2 regions of the Streptomyces inhibens genome follow, and region 2 is predicted to be linked to the other one. Evidence: riboswitches for the same ligand, from Rfam matches in the RefSeq annotation. Region 2 holds a riboswitch; the other holds the start of a gene.
The links. A riboswitch is a leader RNA that binds a small molecule or an ion and turns the genes downstream of it on or off. The one in region 2 is predicted to bind S-adenosylmethionine.

Region 1 (10,974 bases), 3.0 Mb from region 2:
GCTGCACTTCCGCCCCAAGACGTACTGGCCCGCCCACGCCACCATCTCGGTGCACAGCAACCTGGCCGGCCTGAAGATCGCCAAGGGGCTCTACGGCGGCACGTCCAAGCCCGTGAAGCTCACCACCGGCGACCGTGTGGAGGCCGTCACCGATGCCTCGGCGCACCAGATGACGGTGAAGCGCAACGGCGAGACGATCAACACCATCCCCGTCACCACCGGCAAACCCGGCTTCTCCACCCGTAACGGCGTCAAGGTCGTGCTCGGCAAGGAGAGCTTCGTACGGATGCGCAGTTCGACCGTCGGCATCGCCGCCGGGAGTTCGGAGGCCTACGACCTGCCGGTCCACTGGGCCACCCGGGTGACCTGGAGCGGTGAATATGTGCACGCCGCACCCTGGTCCGTCGGATCACAGGGCGCGGCGAACGTCAGCCACGGCTGTACGGGCATGTCCACGAACAACGCCCAGTGGTTCTTCAACACCGTGCGGGTCGGCGACATCGTCAAGGTCGTCAACAGCGGCGGCGACACCATGACGCCGTTCGACAACGGCTTCGGCGACTGGAACATGCCCTGGCAGGAATGGCGCGCCGGCAGCGCACTGAAGAGCAAGGCCTCCAGCACCACAGGAGCGGCCGAGCGCGAGCAGAATCCCGCCGACGACGCCCGGCTGCGCCCGGGGCTCTGAGGGGCTCTCAGCAGGCCGCTCAGGCCTGTACGAGGTGCTTTCGGCGCAGCAGGCCGGCCAGGGCGTCGGCGAAGGCCACCGGATCCAGCGGATGGGTCACCGCGGCGTCCGCCCGGCTCCAGGTGGCCAGCCAGGCGTCCTGCGGGCGGCCGATCAGCAGCAGCACCGGCGGGCACCGGAAGATCTCGTCCTTGATCTGCCGGCAGACACCCATCCCGCCCGCGGGCGCGGTCTCGCCGTCCAGCACACAGACGTCGATGCCGCCCTGCTCCAGGGCCTCCAGGACCGCCGGTGCGGTGGCGCACTCCAGGATCTCGATCTGCGGGACATCGGCGGCGGGGCGCCGTCCGGCCGCCAGCCGGACCTGCTCGCGGGTGTTGGCGTTGTCGCTGTAGACCAGCACCGTGGCAGTCGCCTGCATCGTTCCTCCACGCTTCGTAGCGGCACAGCATCGGGTGGGGCGGATGCTACTCCCGCGGCGGGTGCCCGCAGGAGGGGTTGAGCGGATCCAAGATCTGCCCGACGGGCCGTCAGGACCGGTCCCGGCGGCGCCGGAGGAGGCCGGTCCACGCCGGGCGTCCTCCCTTCGGGCGACGGCGGAATTGGGCCGTACGAGCAGGGCATACGTCCTTGACACACCGAACGGCACCCCCCGGAGTGAGGGCGGGATAAGCGACCGACATAATGTCGGTCGTGGCGACAGCAACGACAGTAGAAACCGGGCACGCGCACCCGTCGGTCAATCGGCCGAACCTCACCAGCGTCGGAACCATCATCTGGCTGAGTTCCGAGCTGATGTTCTTCGCGGCCCTCTTCGCGATGTACTTCACCCTTCGATCGGTGACCGGAGCCGAGTATTGGAAGGAATCCGCCGATGCGCTGAATCTTCCGTTCTCCGCGACCAACACCACGATCCTGGTGCTCAGCTCTCTGACCTGCCAGCTCGGCGTTTTCGCGGCCGAGCGTGGCGATGTCAAGAAGCTCCGGGCCTGGTTCGCGGTCACCTTCGTCATGGGTGCGATCTTCATCGGCGGTCAGGTCTTCGAGTACACGGAGCTGGTCAAGCACGAGGGCCTGTCGCTCTCGTCCGGCCCGTACGGCTCGGTGTTCTACCTGACCACCGGCTTCCACGGACTGCATGTGACGGGCGGTCTGATCGCCTTCCTGCTGGTCCTGGGCAGGACGTACGCGGCCAAGAGGTTCACCCACACGCAGGCCACCGCGGCCATCGTCGTGTCCTACTACTGGCACTTCGTCGATGTCGTCTGGATCGGCCTCTTCGCCACGATCTACCTGATCCGGTAACCGGTCCCGACCGACCCGCATATCAGACAGACATAGCCAAAGCATCGACGCAGAAGATCCTGACACCGGGGTAATCCGTGAAAAAGCTCTCCGCACGACGGCGCCATCCGCTGGCGGCGCTCGTCGTCCTACTCTTCGCGCTGGCGGTCACTGGGGGGCTGTACGCCGCGTTCGCGCCGGCGGACAAGGCTCAGGCCGATGACACCGCCCAGTCTCTTGCCATCAAGGAGGGCAAGAAGCTCTTCGCCGTGGGCTGCGCCAGCTGCCACGGCACCGGCGGTCAGGGCACCACCGACGGCCCCAGCCTGGTCGGCGTCGGCGCCGCGGCCGTGGACTTCCAGGTGGGCACCGGCCGTATGCCGGCCCAGCAGCCCGGCGCCCAGGTGCCGCGGAAGAAGAACATCTACACCAACGCCCAGATCGACCAGCTCGCGGCCTACGTCGCGTCGCTGGGCGCCGGTCCCACCGTGCCCGAGAAGTCGCAGTACAGCTCGGACGGTGCCGACATCGGCAAGGGCGGCGAACTGTTCCGCACCAACTGCGCGCAGTGCCATAACTTCACCGGTAAGGGCGGTGCCCTCACCAACGGCAAGTACGCGCCGACGCTCGAGGGCGTGGACCCGAAGCACATCTACGAGGCCATGGAAACCGGCCCGCAGAACATGCCCTCCTTCGGTGACGGCTCGCTGAGCAAGCAGAACAAGAAGGACATCATCGCGTACCTCGGCGCCGTCAACGGCGATGAATCCGAGAGCCCCGGCGGCCTCGACCTCGGCGGTCTCGGTCCGGTCAGTGAGGGTCTCTTCGGCTACATCTTCGGCCTGGGCGCGCTGGTCGCGGTCGCCATCTGGGTCGCAGCCCGGACTACGAAGGCCAAGAAGTCATGAGCGAGACTGGACGACACGAAGACGTGCCAGAAGAAATTCTGCCCAGTGAGCGGGAGACGGCTCACGAAGGCGTGGTGACCACGGCGGACAACCCGTTCGCCGACCCGGGCCTGCCGGCCCACGAGCACCGCGCCCAGGACATCGACGAGCGGGCCGCCAAGCGCTCCGAGCGCACCGTCGCCCTCCTCTTCCTGGTGTCCATGATCGCCACGGTCGGCTTCATCGCCGCGTACGTGGCCATCCCGATCGACAAGATCGTCTACATCTGGCCGCTCGGCTACATCAGCGGTCTGAACTTCGCGCTCGGTCTGACGCTCGGCGCGGCGCTCTTCTGCATCGGCGCCGGCGCGGTCCACTGGGCCCGCACGCTGATGTCGGACGAGGAGGTCGCCGACGAGCGGCACCCGATCCAGGCTCCGCCCGAGGTCAAGGCCAAGGTTCTGGCGGACTTCGCACAGGGTGCGAAGGAGTCGCAGTTCGGCCGCCGCAAGCTGATCCGCAACACGATGTTCGGTGCGCTGGCCCTGGTGCCGCTCTCCGGCGTGGTGCTGCTGCGCGACCTCGGTCCGCTGCCCGGTACGAAGCTGCGCACGACGAACTGGAAGAAGGGCGTCCGGCTCGTCAACCAGTCCACCAACCTCCCGCTGCGTCCCGAGGACATCGCGGTCGGCTCCCTGACGTTCGCCAAGCCCGAGGGGCTGGAGGACGACGACGAGGAGTTCGCGGAGAAGATCGCCAAGGACGCCCTGATGCTCGTGCGGATTCAGCCGCAGAACATCAAGGACAAGCACGAACTGTCCTGGTCGCACGAGGGCATCGTGGCGTACTCGAAGATCTGCACCCACGTGGGTTGCCCGATCAGCCTGTACGAGCAGCAGACGCACCACGTGCTCTGCCCCTGCCACCAGTCGACGTTCGACCTCTCTGACGGTGGTCGGGTGATCTTCGGTCCGGCCGGACACGCCCTGCCGCAGCTGCACATCACGGAGAAGGACGGCTTCCTGGAGGCCGCAAGCGGCTTCGAGGAGCCCGTCGGCCCGAGCTTCTGGGAGCGCGGATGAGTAACGAGACGAGCGCGACCACCACGCGCCGTGGCCAGGCGCCACGGGGCGAGCGGATCGCCGACTGGGCGGACGGCCGGCTGGGCATCTACAGCCTCGCCAAGTCCAATATGCGCAAGATCTTCCCGGACCACTGGTCCTTCATGCTGGGTGAGGTCGCGCTCTACAGCTTCATCATCATCATCCTGACCGGTGTCTATCTGACGCTGTTCTTCCACCCGAGCATGGCCGAGGTGACCTATCACGGTTCCTATGTGCCCATGCAGGGGATCCGGATGACGCAGGCCTTCGAGTCGACGCTGAACATCAGCTTCGACGTCCGGGGCGGTCTCCTTATAAGGCAGATCCACCACTGGGCCGCGCTGGTCTTCCTGGCCGCGATGATGGTCCACATGATGCGGGTGTTCTTCACCGGCGCCTTCCGCAAGCCGCGCGAGGTCAACTGGCTGTTCGGCTTCCTGCTGTTCGTGCTGGGCATGTTCACCGGCTTCACCGGCTACTCGCTCCCCGACGACCTGCTCTCCGGTACCGGTGTGCGGTTCATCGAGGGCGTCATCCTGGCGATGCCGCTGGTCGGCTCGTACCTGCAGATGTTCATCTTCGGCGGGGAGTTCCCGGGGCACGACATCATCCCGAGGTTCTTCACGGTGCACGTGCTGCTGCTGCCGGGCATCATGCTCGGCCTGCTGGTGGCGCACCTGATCCTGGTCTTCTACCACAAGCACACCCAGTTCCCGGGTGCCGGCAAGACCAACAACAATGTCGTGGGCATGCCGCTACTGCCGGTCTACATGGCCAAGGCCGGAGGCTTCTTCTTCCTGGTCTTCGGTGTGATCTCGGTGATCGCCGCGATCGCCAGCATCAACCCCGTGTGGGCCATAGGGCCGTACCGGCCGGACCAGGTCTCCACTGGTGCGCAGCCGGACTGGTACATGGGCTTCGCCGAGGGCCTCGTCCGTGTCATGCCGGGCTGGGAGTGGAACTTCTGGGGTCACACCGTCAACTTCGGTGTGCTGATCCCGATTCTGATCTTCCCGCTGGTCCTGGTCGCCATCGCGGTCTACCCGTTCGTCGAGTCCTGGGTCAAGGGTGACAAGCGCGAGCACCACATCCTGGACCGCCCGCGCAACGTCCCGACCCGTACCGGCTTCGGTGTGGCCTGGCTGGTCGCGTACTTCGTGATGCTGATCGGTGGCGGTAACGACCTGTGGGCCACGCACTTCCACCTGTCGCTCAACTCGCTCACCTGGTTCGTCCGGATCGGATTCTTCGTCCTTCCGGTGCTGGCCTTCATCGCCACCAAGCGGATCTGCATGGGTCTGCAGCGGCGCGACAAGGACAAGGTGCTGCACGGCCGCGAGTCGGGCATCATCAAGCGCCTGCCGCACGGTGAGTTCATCGAGGTCCACGAGCCGCTCAGCCAGGAGCAGCTGCACGTCCTCACGCAGCACGAGCAGCCCGAGCCGCTCGAGCTGGGCCCGGAGGTCGACGAGAACGGCGTCGAGCGCAAGCTGTCGCGCTCGCAGAAGCTGCGCGCCAAGCTCTCGAAGTCCTTCTACGGCGAGGACAACGTCATCGCCAAGCCCACGGTCGAGGAGTACCAGGAGATCACCAGCGGCCACGGCCACCACTGATCACCTCGGCGCCTCGTAGCGCACCGTAGGTAGTACGCCACCCAGAGGGCCCCGTCCGGCGATCGGACGGGGCCCTCCGGCATATCGCCGGCTCGGTAGGGTGACGGCATAAGCAGGAGACGAACCAGGAGCGTGGACCATGAACGTTGTGACCCCGGTTGGCGGCGACAGCGTGGCGGCCCGCACCTGGCCGGGCATCCTGAACGCCCTGCTCGACGGCCGTGACCTCGCCGCGGACGACACCGCCTGGGCGATGGACAAGATCATGCGGGGCGAGGCCAGCGACGCCCAGATCGCCGGGTTCGCGGTGGCGCTGCGGGCCAAGGGCGAGACCGTCGCGGAGATCTCCGGACTCGTCCGGACGATGTACGCGCACGCCCGGCTGATCGAGGTGCCGGGGCCGAGCGTCGATATCGTCGGCACCGGCGGCGACGGCGCCAAGACCGTCAATATCTCCACGATGTCCTCGATCGTGGTGGCCGGCACCGGCGCGAAGGTCGTCAAGCACGGCAACCGCGCGGCGTCCTCGGCCAGCGGCGCCTCCGACGTCCTGGAGAAGCTCGGCGTCAATCTCGATCTCACCCCGCGGCGGGTCGCCGAGGTCGCGGAGGAGGCGGGCATCACCTTCTGCTTCGCGGTGAAGTTCCACCCCGCGCTGCGCCATGTCGCCAATGCCCGCGGCCAGCTCGGCATCCGTACCACCTTCAATGTGCTGGGCCCGCTGACCAACCCCGCGAAGGTCCGCGCCCAGGCGACCGGCGTCGCGGACGCCCGGATGGCGCCGATCCTGGCCGGGGTGCTCGCCGAGCGCGGCTCCTCGGCGCTGGTGTTCCGCGGCGACGACGGTCTGGACGAGCTGACCACGACCGCGACCTCCCGGGTGTGGATCGTGCGGGACGGTGCGGTGCGCGAGGAGGCCTTCGACCCGCGGGACGTCGGGATTCCGCTGGTGCCGGTGGAGGCGCTGGGCGGTGCGGACGCCTCGTACAACGCGGATGTGGCCCGCCGGCTGCTGGACGGGGAGACCGGGCCGGTGCGTGAGGCGGTGCTGCTGAACTCCGCGGCGGCGCTGGTCGCGCTGGAGCCGGCCGACGCCCCGCTGGCGGAGCAGATCCGGGCCGGTATCGACAAGGCCGCCGCCTCGATCGACTCCGGGGCGGCCAAGCGGGTGCTGGAGCGCTGGGTGGCCGCCAGCAACGCATGAGCGGCCGGTGACGCAGAGTGTGACGCAAGCCCCAGTCCGTCATACGGACCGGGGCTTGTGCGTTGTTGATCGTGTGGCATGATGCTGCGCAGGTCACGAGTGACAGCGACATAGGCCCCGGCCCGCTGTCCGGCAACCCTCCTTCCGTGGCGGGGTGCCCCGGGTGATGACCAGGCCGCAGGCAGCGAGGTCTGCGGCAAGCGCGGATCCCTCGCCAGGGATCCTGGTCCTCGAGGGAGAACTTCCGTGAATCAGCGAATGCGATAGGGCCGACGGCCCCTTTTTCCGCACCCCTTTTCTTTTTACGCTGCGGCGCTCCGCCGTGCGCTGTGACGCACCCTGACGCGCCCGCCCCGCAGCGAATTCGCTTATCTCTCACGGGAGTTCGCCATGTCTGTTTCCGCCGTTGCCGCCGACCGCTCCGTTTGTGCCCCGCTGCCGGTTCTCGGCCGGGATGTCCTGGTCCCGCTCGTGACCGGCGGCGAGGTCGACTACGCCGCGCTGGACTACGCCGCCAGCGCGCCGGCGCTGCAGCGGGTCTGGGACGACGTGGCCGCCTACGCCCCGTACTACGGCAGCGTGCACCGCGGCGCCGGCTACCTCTCGCAGCTGTCCACCGACCTCTTCGAGAACAGCCGCGCCACCATCGCGAAGTTCCTCGGCTGTGGGCGACGGGAGGGCGACCAGGTCGTGTTCACCCGCTCCACCACCGACTCGCTCAACCTGCTCGCCGCCGTACTCCCGCAGAACACCCGGGTGTTCGTCTTCGAGACCGAGCACCACGCCTCGCTGCTGCCGTGGGAGCAGCGCCCGGACACCGCGGTGACGTATCTGAACGCGCCGCGCACCCCGCAGCAGGCGGTGGACACGCTGGAGAAGGCACTGGCCGAGCGCGAGCCGTACGGGCCGGCGCTGGTGTGTGTGACCGGTGCGTCGAATGTGACCGGTGAACTGTGGCCGGTGCGGGAGCTGGCGGCCGCCGCGCATGCGCACGGCGCGCGGATCGTGCTGGACGCGGCGCAGCTCGCCCCGCACCACCCCGTCGACATCGCGGAGCTCGACGTCGACTGGGTCGCCTTCTCCGGACACAAGCTGTACGCGCCGTTCGGCGCCGGTGTGCTGGCCGGCCGCGCCGACTGGCTGCAGGCCGCCGAGCCGTACCTCGCGGGTGGCGGCGCCAGCCGTAAGGTCTCCCGCCGTACGGACGGCGGTGTGGACGTCGAGTGGCACACCACCGCGGCCCGGCACGAGGCCGGTTCGCCGAACGTCATCGGCGCCTACGCCATCGCCTCCGCCTGCCAGGCGCTGACCGAGGCCGGTTTCGACGGTCTGGTCGCCCGCGAGCAGGAGCTGATCGCCCGTGTCCGCGAGGGCCTGGCCGAGGTGCCCGAGGTCAATGTGCTCTCGCTCTTCGGCGACGACGCCCCGCGGGTGGGCGTGCTCTCTTTCGTCGTCGAGGGCTGGAACAGCTCGCACTTCGCGGCCGCGCTGTCCGCCGAGTACGGCATCGGGGTGCGCGACGGGCTGTTCTGCGCGCACCCGCTCGTACGGACCCTGCTGGGCAGCGAGCCGCAGGAGCCGGGGGAGTGCGGTGCCCCGGAGACGGCGCCTGGCGAGCGTTCCTTGAACGCCATCCGGGTCAGTTTCGGCGCCGGCACCCCCGACGAGCATGTCGAGCGGTTCGTGCGGGCGGTCAAGGAGCTGGTGGCGGACGGCGCGCGCTGGAACTACCGCACCGAGGACGGGCGTTGCGTGCCCGACACCTCGGCCTGACGACGAGGACCGAGCGGTCTTCGCCGTCGGGCGCGGCGTCCAGGGCACGCCCTAGGACACGCCCTACGCGTCCAGGCCGATGGCGAAGGCCGCTTCGAGGTCGTGCTGGGAGTACGTACGGAAGGCGATATGCGTCTCCGTGGAGGCGACGCCCGGCACCTTGCTGATCCGGCCGGGGATGACATCCGCGAGGTCGTCGTGGGCGGCGACCCGCACCATGGCGATCAGGTCGTGCGCACCGGTGACCGAGTAGACCTCGCTGACGCCGTCCAGTGCGGCGATCTTCTCGGCGATCTCCGGGATCTGGTCCACGCTGGTCTTGATGAGCACGATCGACGTGATCACGGCTGGCTCTCTCCCTCGGTCGCCCGGACATTCCCCCTGGTGGCCCCCACACTATCCCTCCCGTAGCGGACCCATGCGTAGAGGAAACCGAGCGCGAAGCCGACCACATGCGCGAGGTAGGCGACACCGGGGCCGTGGGGGTCGTCCTGGGCGGCCTGCCACTGCAGGAAGAACCAGAACAACAGCACGATCCAGGCGGGAAAGCGCAGCGGCAGGAAGAACAGGAACGGGAAGACGCTGGTGACCCGGGCCTTGGGGAAGAGGTAGAGGAAGGCGCCCAGTACGCCGGAGATCGAGCCGGAGGCGCCCACCAGCGTCTGGCCCGAGCCGGCGTGTGCGGCCGCGTAGCCGAGCAGTGCCAGGTAGCCGATGATGAGGTAAAAGGCGGCGAACGGCAGCCGGCCCATCCGTGCCTCGGCCATCGCGCCGAAGACGTACAGAAACAGCATGTTGCCGAGCAGATGCAGCCAGCTGCCGTGGACGAACAGCGCGGTGAGCGGGGTGATCAGCGCCCGCGCCGAGCCGCTCCACAGATCCAGCGGGATCACGCCCCACCGCTCGAAATACGCGGTCTGGGCCTTCAACAGGGCGTCGCCGCTCCCGTATATCCGGTTCAGGCCGGAGGCGGGCCCGATCACGAAGACCGCGCAGCACAGGCAGATCAGGACATTCGTCATCCGTGAAAAGAGCGCTTTGAGGGAGCGGACGGGGTGCGCGGGACGGGTGAGACCGGGCAGACGAGGAGGAGAAGACGGCGCCGTCATGAAGCGATCATGGCTCAATGGGGGGCAATCGGGACAGAGTGCCTCGCCGCGTCCCGGCTCCTGGGCGGGGCCCGCACCGGCCCCCCATCAGGCCGTAGGGTTGCAGGCATAACCTTGCGAACTCCCGCAGTCCGACGGCGCACCGCGTGAACCGCACGACAGCACGAGATCGATGAGCACGAAAGAGGACGACACGATGGCTGTTCCCCTGCCGACGGCCGAAACCCGGTGGCGTTGCACGCTGTGCGGCAACCTCACGCGTTTCGATGTGACCCGTCAGTCCAAGGTCGTGGAGTACGTCCACCTGGACCTGGCCGGGGACCCGAAGGTGGAGGAGCGCGAGGTTCTCAGTGAGAGCATCGAGTCCGTGCGCTGCCGCTGGTGCAACGCGGTCGACCAGATCGAGCTGGTCGACCGTCCGGGCGCGAGCGCCTGAGATCGGAGCGATGCAGCCGTGGTGGACCGTCCAGAAGGGGAGCCGGGGGCCCAGCGTGACGACGCACCCGAGGGTGCGGCGGACGAAGTGCTCGACCGACCGCTGCCCGAGGGCGTACGGCGCCGGGTCGTGGCGCTCACCGCGGAGTCGTTCGGCGCGCTGACGGTCGCCGAACTCCCATCGCCGCTGCGGCAGTACGCCCGGTTCACCCCGACTCGTCGGGCCAAGTTCGCCGGAAACGCGATGGCCGCGGCGCTGGAGAGCGATGCGGTCTTCCGGCAGCGGATCGCGGCCAAGCTGCGCGAGGCCCAGCCGGAGCTGGCCGAGGCCCTGGACCACGGCAACCCGCCCGCCGCGGCCGATCCGCTCGATGTGGCCGCGGCCGCCTATGTGCTGCGCCCGGACGGCTGGGTCAAGCTTGTCGCGGCGGCGGGTGAGGAGGCCCAGCGGGCGCGGGCCGAGCGGGCCGGCGAGGAGGCCGAGCGGGAGCTGGCCGGACTGCGCGAGGAGCTGGCGCAGGCACGCGGTGAGGCCCGTGCGGACACCGAACGCATCAGGACGGATCTGGACGCCGTCCGCAAGGAGAACGAATCGCTGCGGCGCAAGCTGCGCAGCGCGCTGAGTGACGTCAAGCGCGGTGAGGCGGCGGTGCGCAAGGCCGAGGCCGCGCTGACCGAGGCGCGGGACCGGGCGGCCACCGAGAAGACCGCGGCGGACAGCGAGCTGCGCCGGCTCAAAGCCCGGATCGCCGAGGCCGAGGCGCTGCTGGAGACCGGCCGGCGGGCCGCCCGCGAGGGGCGCAGCGTCGAGGACATGCGGCTGCGGCTGCTGTTGGACACGGTCCTGGACGCGGCCCAGGGGCTGCGCCGCGAGCTGG
Region 2 (10,974 bases):
GCGTGGCTCGCGCAACGACTGGGTGCGCCGGCGAAGCCCGGAGCGTGGTGGGGGTTGCGGCACTATGCGCCGCTGCTGCACGCGCCCACCACACCACCGTGGTCGTTCGGCCACCAGCCCTCGTACATCGCACCCAGGACCAGGCCGGTGCTGGCGGACCCGGAGGTGTCCGCCACGTCCCTGCGAACGCTGGTCCTGCGTTATCTCAAGGGGTTCGGGCCGGCGTCGGTGGCGGACGTGGCGCAGTTCGCGTTGGTCCAGCGTGCCAGGGTCAGGACGACACTGCAGGCTCTCGCCGGCGACGGCGACATCGAGCGGCTGGCAGGGCCGGACGGCGAGGAGCTGTTCGACACCCCGGGCGCACCGCGTCCGGACGAGGACACCCCGGCGCCGCCCCGGCTGATGGCCATGTGGGACAGCATCCTGCTGGCCTACTCCGACCGCAGCCGCGTCATCCCACTGGCCCACCGCACGCTCGTCACCCGCAGGAACGGTGACGTGCTGCCGACCCTGCTGGTCGACGGGTACGTCGTCGGCGTATGGCGCCCGGCCGAGGGGGGAATCGAGGCAACCGCCTTCCACCGTCTACCGGACGAGGTCTGGGAGGAGCTCGCCGCCGAGGCCCGGTCGCTGACGGCGTTCCTCGCCGACCGCGAACCGGAGGTCTACCGCCGTTACGACCACTGGTGGAGCAAGCTGCCGAGCGCCGAGTCCCGGTTGCTCCCCGGGGACTGAGGGGCAGCTCATCCGGCGTCGGAGGCCCCCGGGGCCAGAACCGCACACCCGACGTCGGATGGCCAACTGGGCCGGAAGCGTTCCACGAAGTCGGCGAAGTCGTCACACAGATACTGAGGATCGGACGGCTTCAACCGGATCTGCTTCCGGCTGTCGGCCCACCAGATCTCGAATTCGGTGACCGTGCCTTCGGTCGGCCAGCACTCGCTCCGGTGGGGCAACAGCACGACATCGACGAAGCCTCCGACGCTCAGGCCGATGTCCACAAAGATCCCGATCGCACCGGGACGGGGCACCCTCACGACAGTGCCTTCAACCACCTGCCCGAAGCGCAAGCCTTCCCGAATCCGACTCCACTGTGCGTCTGTCACCACGAACGCATCATCGCACCAAGGCCAGGACCACGAGCGGACGAAACCGGGCCGGCTCAGCCGCCGTCGGCGGCGGGCTGCGCCACCTCTGGGACCCGCTCGCGCCCCGCCCCCGGTCCTCGGGCCGTTTGCCGGGACGAGCCGGCCAGTTCGGCGGCCAGCAGCGCGAACCACACGCCCACCAGTGTCAGATGGGCCCGTTGCGGGATGCCGTGCCAGCCGGGCCGGCCGATCAGCGGGCCCACCGTGCACACGGCGGTCGGCAGCGCCGGCGCCAGCACCCATGTCCCCCAGCGGCGGATCAGCGGCATACGGGGCGCGTCGGTCGCGGCCGCCCGGCCGAGCAGGGCCATCGAGGCGAAGACGAAGAAGTGGGCGAGTGCGCTGGTGGCCGTGTGCCAGGGGTGTACGGCCTCGCATCCGGGTTCCACCGAGGGCGCGCAGCGCATGGGCAGGTAGACATCGGCCAGCGAGGACAACGCGAGGCCGAGCAAGGCCCACCAGCCGGACCGCGCCCACCAGTCCGCCCGCGACCGGATGCCCGTCCGCGACCGGATGCCGGACGCCGCGCCGCCCGCCAGCAGCGCTCCCCCGCCCACCAGCACGGCGCAGACGCTCTCGATCCCGCCGAAGAGCCATCGCAACGGCTGGTCGGCGGCGTACAACTCGCTGACGTAGGAGTGGCGCGGATCCAGGCCCGTCGGCAGCACGAACTCCAGGAGCCAGCCGTTGTAGAGCAACGCGGCCGCGGCCAACAGGAGCGCCGCGACGCGCCGGCGCCCCTGTGCGGCCCGGTCGTGTCCCTGCGTGCCCCGGTTCGTACGAACACCCCATCGCCTTGATCGCGCAGGGTGCATCCACCCCAAGATCCACATTGATGACCGGCCGCCTGCCGTCCACATCGGAGTCGGCACAACGTCATCGTCATCATTACGCGGTCGGCGGCGCGCCCCGCCGGGGCACGCCGAAGGCACGGAGAACGCCGTCGGGGCGGCACCCCCTGGGAGGAGGGTGCCGCCCCGACGAACGTGTGGACGTGTGATCCCGGAGGATCAGCGCTCTGATCCAGAGGATCAGAAGTCCATGTCACCGCCCGGCATACCGCCCGGAGCGGCCGCGGCGGCCTTCTCCGGCTTGTCGGCGATGACGGCCTCGGTGGTGAGGAAGAGCGCGGCGATGGAGGCGGCGTTCTGCAGCGCAGAGCGGGTCACCTTCGCCGGGTCGATGATGCCTTCGGCGATCATGTCGACGTACTCACCGGTCGCGGCGTTCAGGCCGTGGCCGACGGGCAGGTTGCGCACCTTCTCCACGACAACGCCGCCCTCAAGGCCGCCGTTGACGGAGATCTGCTTCAGCGGGGCCTCCAGGGCCAGCTTCACAGCGGCGGCACCGGTGGCCTCGTCACCCTCGAGCTCGAGCTTCTCGAAGACCGAGGAAGCCTGGAGCAGGGCGACGCCACCGCCGGCGACGATGCCCTCCTCGACGGCCGCCTTCGCGTTGCGAACGGCGTCCTCGATGCGGTGCTTGCGCTCCTTGAGCTCGACCTCGGTGGCGGCACCGGCCTTGATGACGGCCACGCCGCCGGCCAGCTTCGCCAGACGCTCCTGGAGCTTCTCGCGGTCGTAGTCCGAGTCGGAGTTCTCGATCTCGGCGCGGATCTGGTTGACGCGGCCCTGGACCTGGTCGCTGTCGCCGGCACCGTCGACGATGGTGGTCTCGTCCTTGGTGATGACGACCTTGCGGGCGCGGCCCAGCAGGTCGAGACCGGCGTTCTCCAGCTTGAGGCCGACCTCCTCGGAGATGACGGTGCCACCGGTGAGGATGGCGATGTCGCCGAGCATGGCCTTGCGGCGGTCACCGAAGCCCGGAGCCTTGACGGCGACGGACTTGAAGGTGCCACGGATCTTGTTGACGACCAGGGTCGACAGGGCCTCGCCCTCGACGTCCTCGGCGATGATCAGCAGCGGCTTGCCGGACTGCATGACCTTCTCCAGGAGCGGCAGCAGGTCCTTCACGTTGCCGATCTTGGAGTTGACGATGAGGATGTACGGGTCGTCGAGCGACGCCTCCATACGCTCCATGTCGGTGGCGAAGTACGCCGAGATGTAGCCCTTGTCGAAGCGCATACCCTCGGTGAGCTCCAGCTCCAGACCGAAGGTCTGGGACTCCTCGACGGTGATGACGCCTTCCTTGCCGACCTTGTCCATGGCCTCGGCGATGAGCTCGCCGATCTGGGTGTCGGCGGCGGAGATGGAGGCGGTCGAAGCGATCTGCTCCTTGGTCTCCACGTCCTTGGCCTGCTCCAGCAGGGCGGCGGAGACAGCCTCGACGGCGCGCTCGATGCCGCGCTTGAGAGCCATCGGGTTGGCGCCGGCGGCTACGTTGCGCAGGCCCTCGCGGACCAGAGCCTGGGCCAGGACGGTCGCGGTCGTCGTGCCGTCACCGGCGACGTCGTCCGTCTTCTTCGCGACCTCCTTGACCAGCTCGGCGCCGATCTTCTCGTACGGGTCCTCGAGCTCGATCTCCTTGGCGATGGAAACACCATCGTTGGTGATCGTGGGGGCGCCCCACTTCTTCTCGAGGACGACGTTGCGGCCCTTGGGGCCGAGGGTGACCTTGACGGCGTCGGCGAGCTGGTTCATCCCGCGCTCGAGACCGCGCCGTGCCTCCTCGTCGAACGCGATGATCTTGGCCATGTGAAGTGGTCCTCCCGGACAGGGGTGGCGTTCTTCGTGGACCGCGCCGGTGCCCGCGACGGACGGCCTGCAACCCTTGTGGTTCCTTGCCCCACTCGGCCTGCGGACCTCACTGACCCGATCCAAGTTCTGTCACTCTCACTGGGAGAGTGCTAACGCAATGATTAGCACTCGACCCCCGAGAGTGCAAGCGGCTCCACAAGGAGCCCCCTTTAGGGGTGGCGGTCGGGCGACGGGAGGGCGCAAGCGGCTTGGGCCGGCACCCCCCGCGCGGAGGACGGCGGAAGACAGCAGAAGGCCCGTATCCCCTCTGGGATACGGGCCTTCACCACGCAGCAGTCGGTCGGCGCCTCAGCCGGCCACCCGGACCATGTCCGCCTGCGGCCCCTTCTGGCCCTGCGAGATCTCGAACTCGACCCGCTGGCCCTCCTCAAGGGTGCGGTAGCCGTCCATCTGAATCGCGCTGTAGTGGACGAAAACATCCGCACCACCGTCGACCGCGATGAAGCCGTACCCCTTCTCCGCGTTGAACCACTTGACGGTGCCCTGAGCCATGCCTAACTCCCCTATTACTGGCCCTTGCGCAGGACCGCACTCCGCGGACCCGGGTCAGACCTCACCCCGCGAAAGGCCCGTGGGGTGTGCGCCGGAACGCGTCGACCGCCGCTGAATGTATCTGCACAGATGCCCAGCGCAACAGGTCAATCGGACGAGAATTCTGGCGTCGGAGAATCGGCAATATCCGCTGAAGTCCCGGTTCTCCGGGGCAAGTCGGGCCAGGCATAGCGCACCTAAGCGACAAATGCCGCCCACACTTTGGACACAACTCTCCCCGTTCTCATATGCGTTCGGCACGCGCGCGGAGATATGCGGAGGGGGATCGCCCCAATGGTATCCCCTTTCACTAAACGGAATTGCCCCGTCCGATTTCAATGGACGGGGCAATTCCGGTCAAGAAGGTGAAGAGATGGCGCAAATTAGCACCCGCCGGCGACCGCCGGAATGATCGAGATACCCGCGCCGTTCGGAGTCGGCGTCTCCAGGCCCTGCTCGAAGCGCACATCATCGTCATTGACGTACACATTCACGAAACGGCGCAGCTTGCCGGCGTCGTCCAGTACACGGGCCGCGATGCCCTGGTGGTTCTTCTCCAGGTCGGCGATCACCTCGGAGAGGGTCGCGCCCTCGGCGGTGACCTCGGCCTCGCCGCCGGTGTACGTGCGGAGGATGGTGGGGATGCGGACCTTGACGCTCATGGTTCTGCCTTCCGGGGACAGGGGTTACGGAGTACGGGTTCGGGGCTGCGGCGCGGCCTCGTGCGCGGACCGGCCGGCGGCCTCAGCCGGCCAGGCCGGCCGCGCGGAACGCGTCCAGGTCCGGACGGATGGTGGCCGTGGGCCCGGAGGTCGGGGCGACGGCGTCAAGCGTCTTGAGGCCGTCACCGGTGTTGAGGATGACGGTGGTCAGGGTGGGGTCGAGCAGACCGTCCTCGATGAGCTTCTTGGTCACGCCGACGGTCACTCCGCCCGCGGTCTCCGCGAAGATGCCCTCGGTCCTGGCCAGCAGCTTGATCGCGTCCACGACCTGCTCGTCGTTGACATCCTCCACCGCACCGCCCGTACGGCGCGCGATGTCGAGCACATACGGCCCGTCGGCCGGGTTGCCGATGGCCAGCGACTTGGCGATGGTGTTCGGCTTCTGCGGGCGGACGACGTCGTGCCCGGCCTTGAAGGCCGTGGACACCGGCGAGCAGCCCTCCGCCTGGGCGCCGAAGATCTTGTAGGGCTTGTCCTCGACCAGGCCGAGGGCGATCAGCTCCTTGAGCCCCTTGTCGATCTTCGTCAGCTGCGAGCCGGACGCGATCGGGATGACGATCTGGTCCGGGAGCTGCCAGCCGAGCTGCTCGCAGATCTCGTACGCGAGGGTCTTGGAACCCTCGCCGTAGTACGGACGCAGATTGACGTTGACGAAGCCCCAGCCCTCACCGAGCGGGTCGCCGATGAGCTCCGAGCAGAAGCGGTTGACGTCGTCGTAGTTGCCCTCGATGCCCACCAGGTCGCCGCCGTAGACCGCGGCCATGACGACCTTTCCGGCCTCCAGGTCGTGCGGGATGAAGACGCAGGACTTGAAACCGGCGCGGCGGGCCGCGGCGCCGACCGCACCGGCGAGGTTGCCGGTGGAGGAGCAGGAGAGGGTGGTGAAGCCGAAGGCGCGGGCGGCCTCGACGGCGATCGCGACGACGCGGTCCTTGAAGGAGTGCGTCGGGTTGCCGGAGTCGTCCTTGACGTACAGACCGCCGGTGACGCCCAGCTCACGGGCGAGGTTGTCGGCCTTGACGAGCTTGGTGAAGCCCGGGTTCAGATTGGGCTTGTCGGCCACGTCGGTGGGGACGGGCAGCAGCGGGGCGTAGCGCCAGATGTTGTTCGGGCCGGCCTCGATCTGCTTCCGCAGGCTCTCGGGATCGCCGCTCGGCAGGTCGTAGGCGACTTCGAGCGGCCCGAAACATTCCTGGCACGCGAAGATCGGACCGAGGTCGAAGCGCGTTCCGCACTCGCGGCAGGAGAGCGCGACGGCAGGACCCAGAGCGACGGCGGGAGTGGTTTCGGTGACTTGCACAGCCATGGAGGCGAGGCCCTTTCTCCTCATCTTCCTCGCGGCGCATCTCGCCACGAGACGGATTTGGCACCTTCCCTAGCCGGGAGCCTCGCGCACGCGGGACGTTTTGCGTCCTGGCGGCAAGACCGGCTGGAGGGTTGCCGGGGCTTCAACGGGCCGTATCCCTCTGCCCCTCTGGATGAGCGGTATGGCACTGGGACGAAACCCAGGCGTTTGTGCGGCGGCGACCCCGACATGCGACGGTCATCCGCGTTGTTCAAGACTGTAACCGAAGGCACTGACAGTTGAGATAGTCGTCCGAACCGCGAGATGGATCACACGGGCCGCTGATACGGCGGCCACCGAGGAGTCGTAGACGTGCTGGAAGAGGTGGAGCGCTGGCTCAGCAGCCGCTCCTGGTCCGCCGCGGACCGTCCCCTGGGGCAGCTGGTGGAGGCCAAGCGCCAGACGGGCCGTACGGTCAGCGTCGTACTGCCCGCGCTCGACGAGGAAGCCACCGTCGGGGCGATCGTCACGGTCATCCGCGAGGAGCTGATGACCGACGCGGTCCCGCTCGTCGACGAGCTGGTGGTGCTGGACTCCGGCTCCACGGACCGCACCGCCGAGGTCGCGGCGGCGGCCGGCGCCCGGGTCGTCCACCGCGACAGCGTGCTGCCGCGGCTGCCCGCGGTGCCCGGCAAGGGCGAGGTGCTGTGGCGCTCACTGCTGGCCACCAGCGGCGACATCATCTGCTTCATCGACGCCGACCTGCGCGAATTCTCGTCCACCTTCGTCTCGGGGATCATCGGGCCGCTGCTGACGGATCCGGACATCCAATTCGTCAAGGCGATGTACGACCGTCCCCTGGAGACCGGCGGTGCCGGCTCCGGCGCCGGGCAGGGCGGCCGGGTCACCGAGCTGGTCGCCCGCCCGCTCCTCAATCTGCACTGGCCGCAGCTGGCCGGCTTCGTCCAGCCCCTGGGCGGCGAGTACGCGGCCCGCCGCTCCCTCCTGGAGCGGCTGCCGTTCCCGGTCGGCTACGGCGTGGAGCTCGGGCTGCTGGTCGACGCGCTGCACACTGTTGGTCTGGACGCACTCGCCCAGGTGGACGTCGGCGTGCGCAAGCACCGCCACCAGGGCGGCCAGGCGCTGGGCCGGATGGCCGCCGCGATCTACCGGACCGCCCAACTACGGTTGGCCCGCGGCCACTTGGTGCGGCCCCGGCTCACCCAGTTCGACCGCGGCGAGCAGGGCTTCGTGCCGCGCACGACGGACGTGGACACCGAGGAGCGGCCCCCGATGGCCGAAATTCCGGAGTACGCGGCGCGACGCGCGGCCTGACCGGCGCTCCGTACGTTTGCGCGGATCGGTGGCGGGTTAATGTCGCGACATGGTCTCCGAGCGCAGTGCGGTCCAGACAGGTGCCGAGGTTCTTGTCGCCTCCAATCGCGGTCCGGTCTCTTACGCCCTGGGGGAGGACGGCGCGCTGACCGCCAAGCGCGGCGGTGGCGGGCTGGTCTCCGGGCTGTCGGCCATCGGGCCCGACACGGACGCGGTGTGGGTGTGTGCCGCGCTCGGTGACGGCGACCGGGAGGCCGTACGGCAGACGGGTGGTGCGCTGCATCCCGGCGACACCGGCGGACAGCGCGTCCGGATGCTGGACATTCCGGCCGAGGTGTATGCCGCCGCCTACAACGGCATCGCGAACTCCGTGCTGTGGTTCGTCCACCACATGCTGTACCAGACGCCGCTGGAGCCGGCCTTCGGCGCGGAATTCCGGACGCAGTGGTCGTCGTACGAGGCCTACAACCGCGCCTTCGCCCAGGCGCTCACCGACGAGGCCGCCGAGGGCGCCGCGGTGCTGGTGCAGGACTACCACCTGGCCCTGGTGCCGGGCATGCTGCGGGAGCTGCGGCCCGACGTACGAATCTCCCATTTCTCGCACACTCCGTGGGCGCCGCCGGAGTACTTCCGGATACTGCCGGACGACATCGCCGAGCAGCTGCTGCGGGGGATGCTGGGCGCCGACCAACTCGGGTTCCTCACGCACCGCTGGGCGGACGCCTTCGCCGGATGCTGCGCCGCGGTGGTCGGCGGCACGGGGAACACCCGGATCGCCGTCCACGGGCTCGGCGCGGACGCCGAGTTCCTGCGGGAGCGGTCGCGGCGGGCGGATGTCGACGAGCGCCAGGCCACCCTGCGCGAGCAGATCGGTACGGATCCCGACGGCGCGCCCCGCAGGACCATCGTCCGGGTGGACCGCACCGAGCTGTCGAAGAACATCGTCCGGGGGCTGCTGGCCTACCGTCAGCTCCTGGTGGACCACCCGTCATGGCGCGAGCGCGTGGTGCATGTGGCCTTCGCCTATCCGTCGCGCCAGGACCTGGCCGTGTACCGGGAGTACACGGCGGAGGTCGGGCGGGTGGCCGAGGAGATCAACTCCGAGTACGGCACGCCGAGTTGGCGGCCGGTCGAGCTGCATGTGAAGGACGACTTCGCGCGGTCGCTGGCCGCGTACCGCCTGGCGGACGTGGCGCTGGTCAATCCGATCCGGGACGGGATGAATCTGGTCGCGAAGGAGATCCCGGTGGTCTCCGAGCAGGGCTGTGTGCTGGTGCTCTCCCGGGAGGCCGGCGCCCATGAGGAGTTGGGCACGGACGCCCTCACGGTCAATCCGTACGACGTCACGGGCACCGCGCGGGCGCTGCACGAGGCGCTGTCGATGGACGCCGGCGAGCGCGACGCACGCACGCAGCGGCTGGCGGCGGCGGCCACGGCGCTGCCGCCGGCGCAGTGGTTCCTGGAGCAGTTGCGGGCGTTGAAGGAGTGAGAGGGCAGTCCCGTCGGCGGGCACCGACCCAGGCGTCGGCCTAAGGGCTGTCCCGTAATCCCTGGCGGGCGCACGACGACAGCTACGGCACTCCCCCAGCTAACGCTGGGAGGTGCCCCCACGCCGCGTTGTCGGAACATCCGGATACACCCAGTATCCGGACGTCCCTCCGCCTTGCGATGCAGCTCGGCATCCGTACAGCGAATGAAGAGCCGAGACGGAGTGAGCGGTGGGGGCCCCTCCTGCGCCCTTAAGGCGTGGGGGAGAACGCAGTGCATCTGACGCCGTGCGCTGATCCACCAGGGATTACGGGACAGCCCTTAGCTGCCGGCCCGGGTTTCGGCGAGGCGGTCGGCCAGGGTGCCGAGCAGTCCCACGACGCCGGTCGGGCCGTCGACCACCAGGTCGGCGCGTTCGGCGAGTTCGGTGACCTCGTCGCTGCCGCTGCACACCAGGACGCCGGTGAGGCCGTCCGAGCGGAGCTTTTCGACGGCGGCGAAGGCGGCCAGGTCGCCGAGGTCGTCGCCGGCGTAGAGGACGGTGGCGGCGCCGGTCTCGCGGACCCATTCGGCGAGGGCGACGCCCTTGTCCATGCCCGGGGGGCGCAGTTCCAGGACGAAGCGGCCCGGTTCGACGATCAGGCCGTGGCGTTCGGCGAGCGCGGTGAGCGGGCGGCGCAGCCGGTCGAAGGTGCCCTGGGGGTCGGCGGCGCGGCGGGTGTGTACCGCGATGGCGTGGCCGCCCTTGCGCTCGATGGCGGTCTCGACCCAGGTGCCGTGCCAGACGCCGGAGGCGTCCAGGACGCCGGGGAGTTCGGCCTGTATGGCGGCGATGCCGGGGTGCGGGGCGGGGGCGTGGACGGTGCCGGTGGCGGCTTCCCAGCGCTCGGCGCCGTAGTGGCCGAGGACGGTGAGGTGGGCCAGGCCGGGGTTGTCCGCGAAGCCGCCGAGGCGGACCGCGACGGTGGCCGGGCGGCCGGTGATCACCGCGGCGGCGCGCAGCCGCGGGACGAGACGGGCGAGTGCGGCGACGGCGCCTTCATGGGCGCGGGCCTTTTCCGGGTCGGGGACGATATCGGCGAGGGTGCCGTCGAAGTCGAGGGCGACGACGGTGCGTTCCGGGTGCGCCAGCAGCGCGGCGAGGCCTTCGCGGCCGGCGGCGGTACGCGGTGTCGGCACGGATTCGGGTGTCGGCTGGGACTGCGGCGCGGCGTTCGGGGGGCTGCCCATGGCGCCGACCTTACCGGCGCCGGGCGGGCGTTGGGGGTAGCCGGGAGAGGGTGTACGGGCGCATCGGGGCGGCGGTCGGGCGCCGCCGTCACCGGCGGGCGCGGCGGGCGTCCCGTATCCGGCGCAGGCGGTTGACGGTGACGGGGTCGTGGGCGAGCGCGCGGGGGTCGTCCAGCAGGGCGTTGAGGAGTTGGTAGTAGCGGGTCGGGGAGATGCCGAGCTGCTCGCGGATGGCGCGCTCCTTGGGGCCGGGGCCCGGCCAGGAGCGACGCTCGACGGCGAGGACGGCCTCGTCGCGGGCGGAGAGGCCGGCGGCGGGCTCGCGGGTCCCGGGCTCGTCGGCCGAACCGGTGGCCGGAGCGCCCGGACCGGCGGCCGGAGCACCTGTACCGGCCGGAGCACCCGAACCGGCCGGAGCACCCGGAGCACCCGGACCGGCAGAAGCGCCCGCACCGGCCGAGGGGTCCCTGCCCTCCGCCCCGCCCGTGTCCTGCGTACCGCCCGCCATCACGCTTCCA

Region 1: it holds a riboswitch for S-adenosylmethionine, as region 2 does, so the genes downstream of both, KI385_RS13295 (aminotransferase class V-fold PLP-dependent enzyme) here and thrC (threonine synthase) in region 2, are expected to answer to the same signal.

What each region holds. Positions count from the first base shown of each region.
Region 1 covers NZ_CP084681.1:2,869,085-2,880,058, reverse strand. Annotated here, with positions in the region: gene KI385_RS13330 (L,D-transpeptidase) at 1-688, shown strand, start outside; gene KI385_RS13325 (DNA-binding transcriptional response regulator) at 708-1,109, opposite strand; gene ctaE (aa3-type cytochrome oxidase subunit III) at 1,373-1,993, shown strand; gene qcrC (cytochrome bc1 complex diheme cytochrome c subunit) at 2,071-2,880, shown strand; gene qcrA (cytochrome bc1 complex Rieske iron-sulfur subunit) at 2,877-3,941, shown strand; gene qcrB (cytochrome bc1 complex cytochrome b subunit) at 3,938-5,575, shown strand; gene trpD (anthranilate phosphoribosyltransferase) at 5,715-6,779, shown strand; SAM riboswitch class IV at 6,871-6,988, shown strand; gene KI385_RS13295 (aminotransferase class V-fold PLP-dependent enzyme) at 7,170-8,552, shown strand; gene KI385_RS13290 (Lrp/AsnC family transcriptional regulator) at 8,616-8,897, opposite strand; gene KI385_RS13285 (rhomboid family intramembrane serine protease) at 8,894-9,574, opposite strand; gene KI385_RS13280 (hypothetical protein) at 9,858-10,097, shown strand; gene KI385_RS13275 (NYN domain-containing protein) at 10,116-10,974, shown strand, end outside.
Region 2 covers NZ_CP084681.1:5,896,308-5,907,281, reverse strand. Annotated here, with positions in the region: gene KI385_RS26985 (winged helix DNA-binding domain-containing protein) at 1-735, shown strand, start outside; gene KI385_RS26980 (hypothetical protein) at 744-1,109, opposite strand; gene KI385_RS26975 (DUF998 domain-containing protein) at 1,163-1,861, opposite strand; gene groL (chaperonin GroEL) at 2,180-3,802, opposite strand; gene KI385_RS26965 (cold-shock protein) at 4,154-4,357, opposite strand; gene KI385_RS26960 (MoaD/ThiS family protein) at 4,780-5,058, opposite strand; gene thrC (threonine synthase) at 5,141-6,424, opposite strand; SAM riboswitch class I at 6,442-6,603, opposite strand; gene KI385_RS26950 (glucosyl-3-phosphoglycerate synthase) at 6,776-7,738, shown strand; gene KI385_RS26945 (alpha,alpha-trehalose-phosphate synthase (UDP-forming)) at 7,788-9,227, shown strand; gene otsB (trehalose-phosphatase) at 9,548-10,456, opposite strand; gene KI385_RS26935 (DUF3263 domain-containing protein) at 10,545-10,964, opposite strand.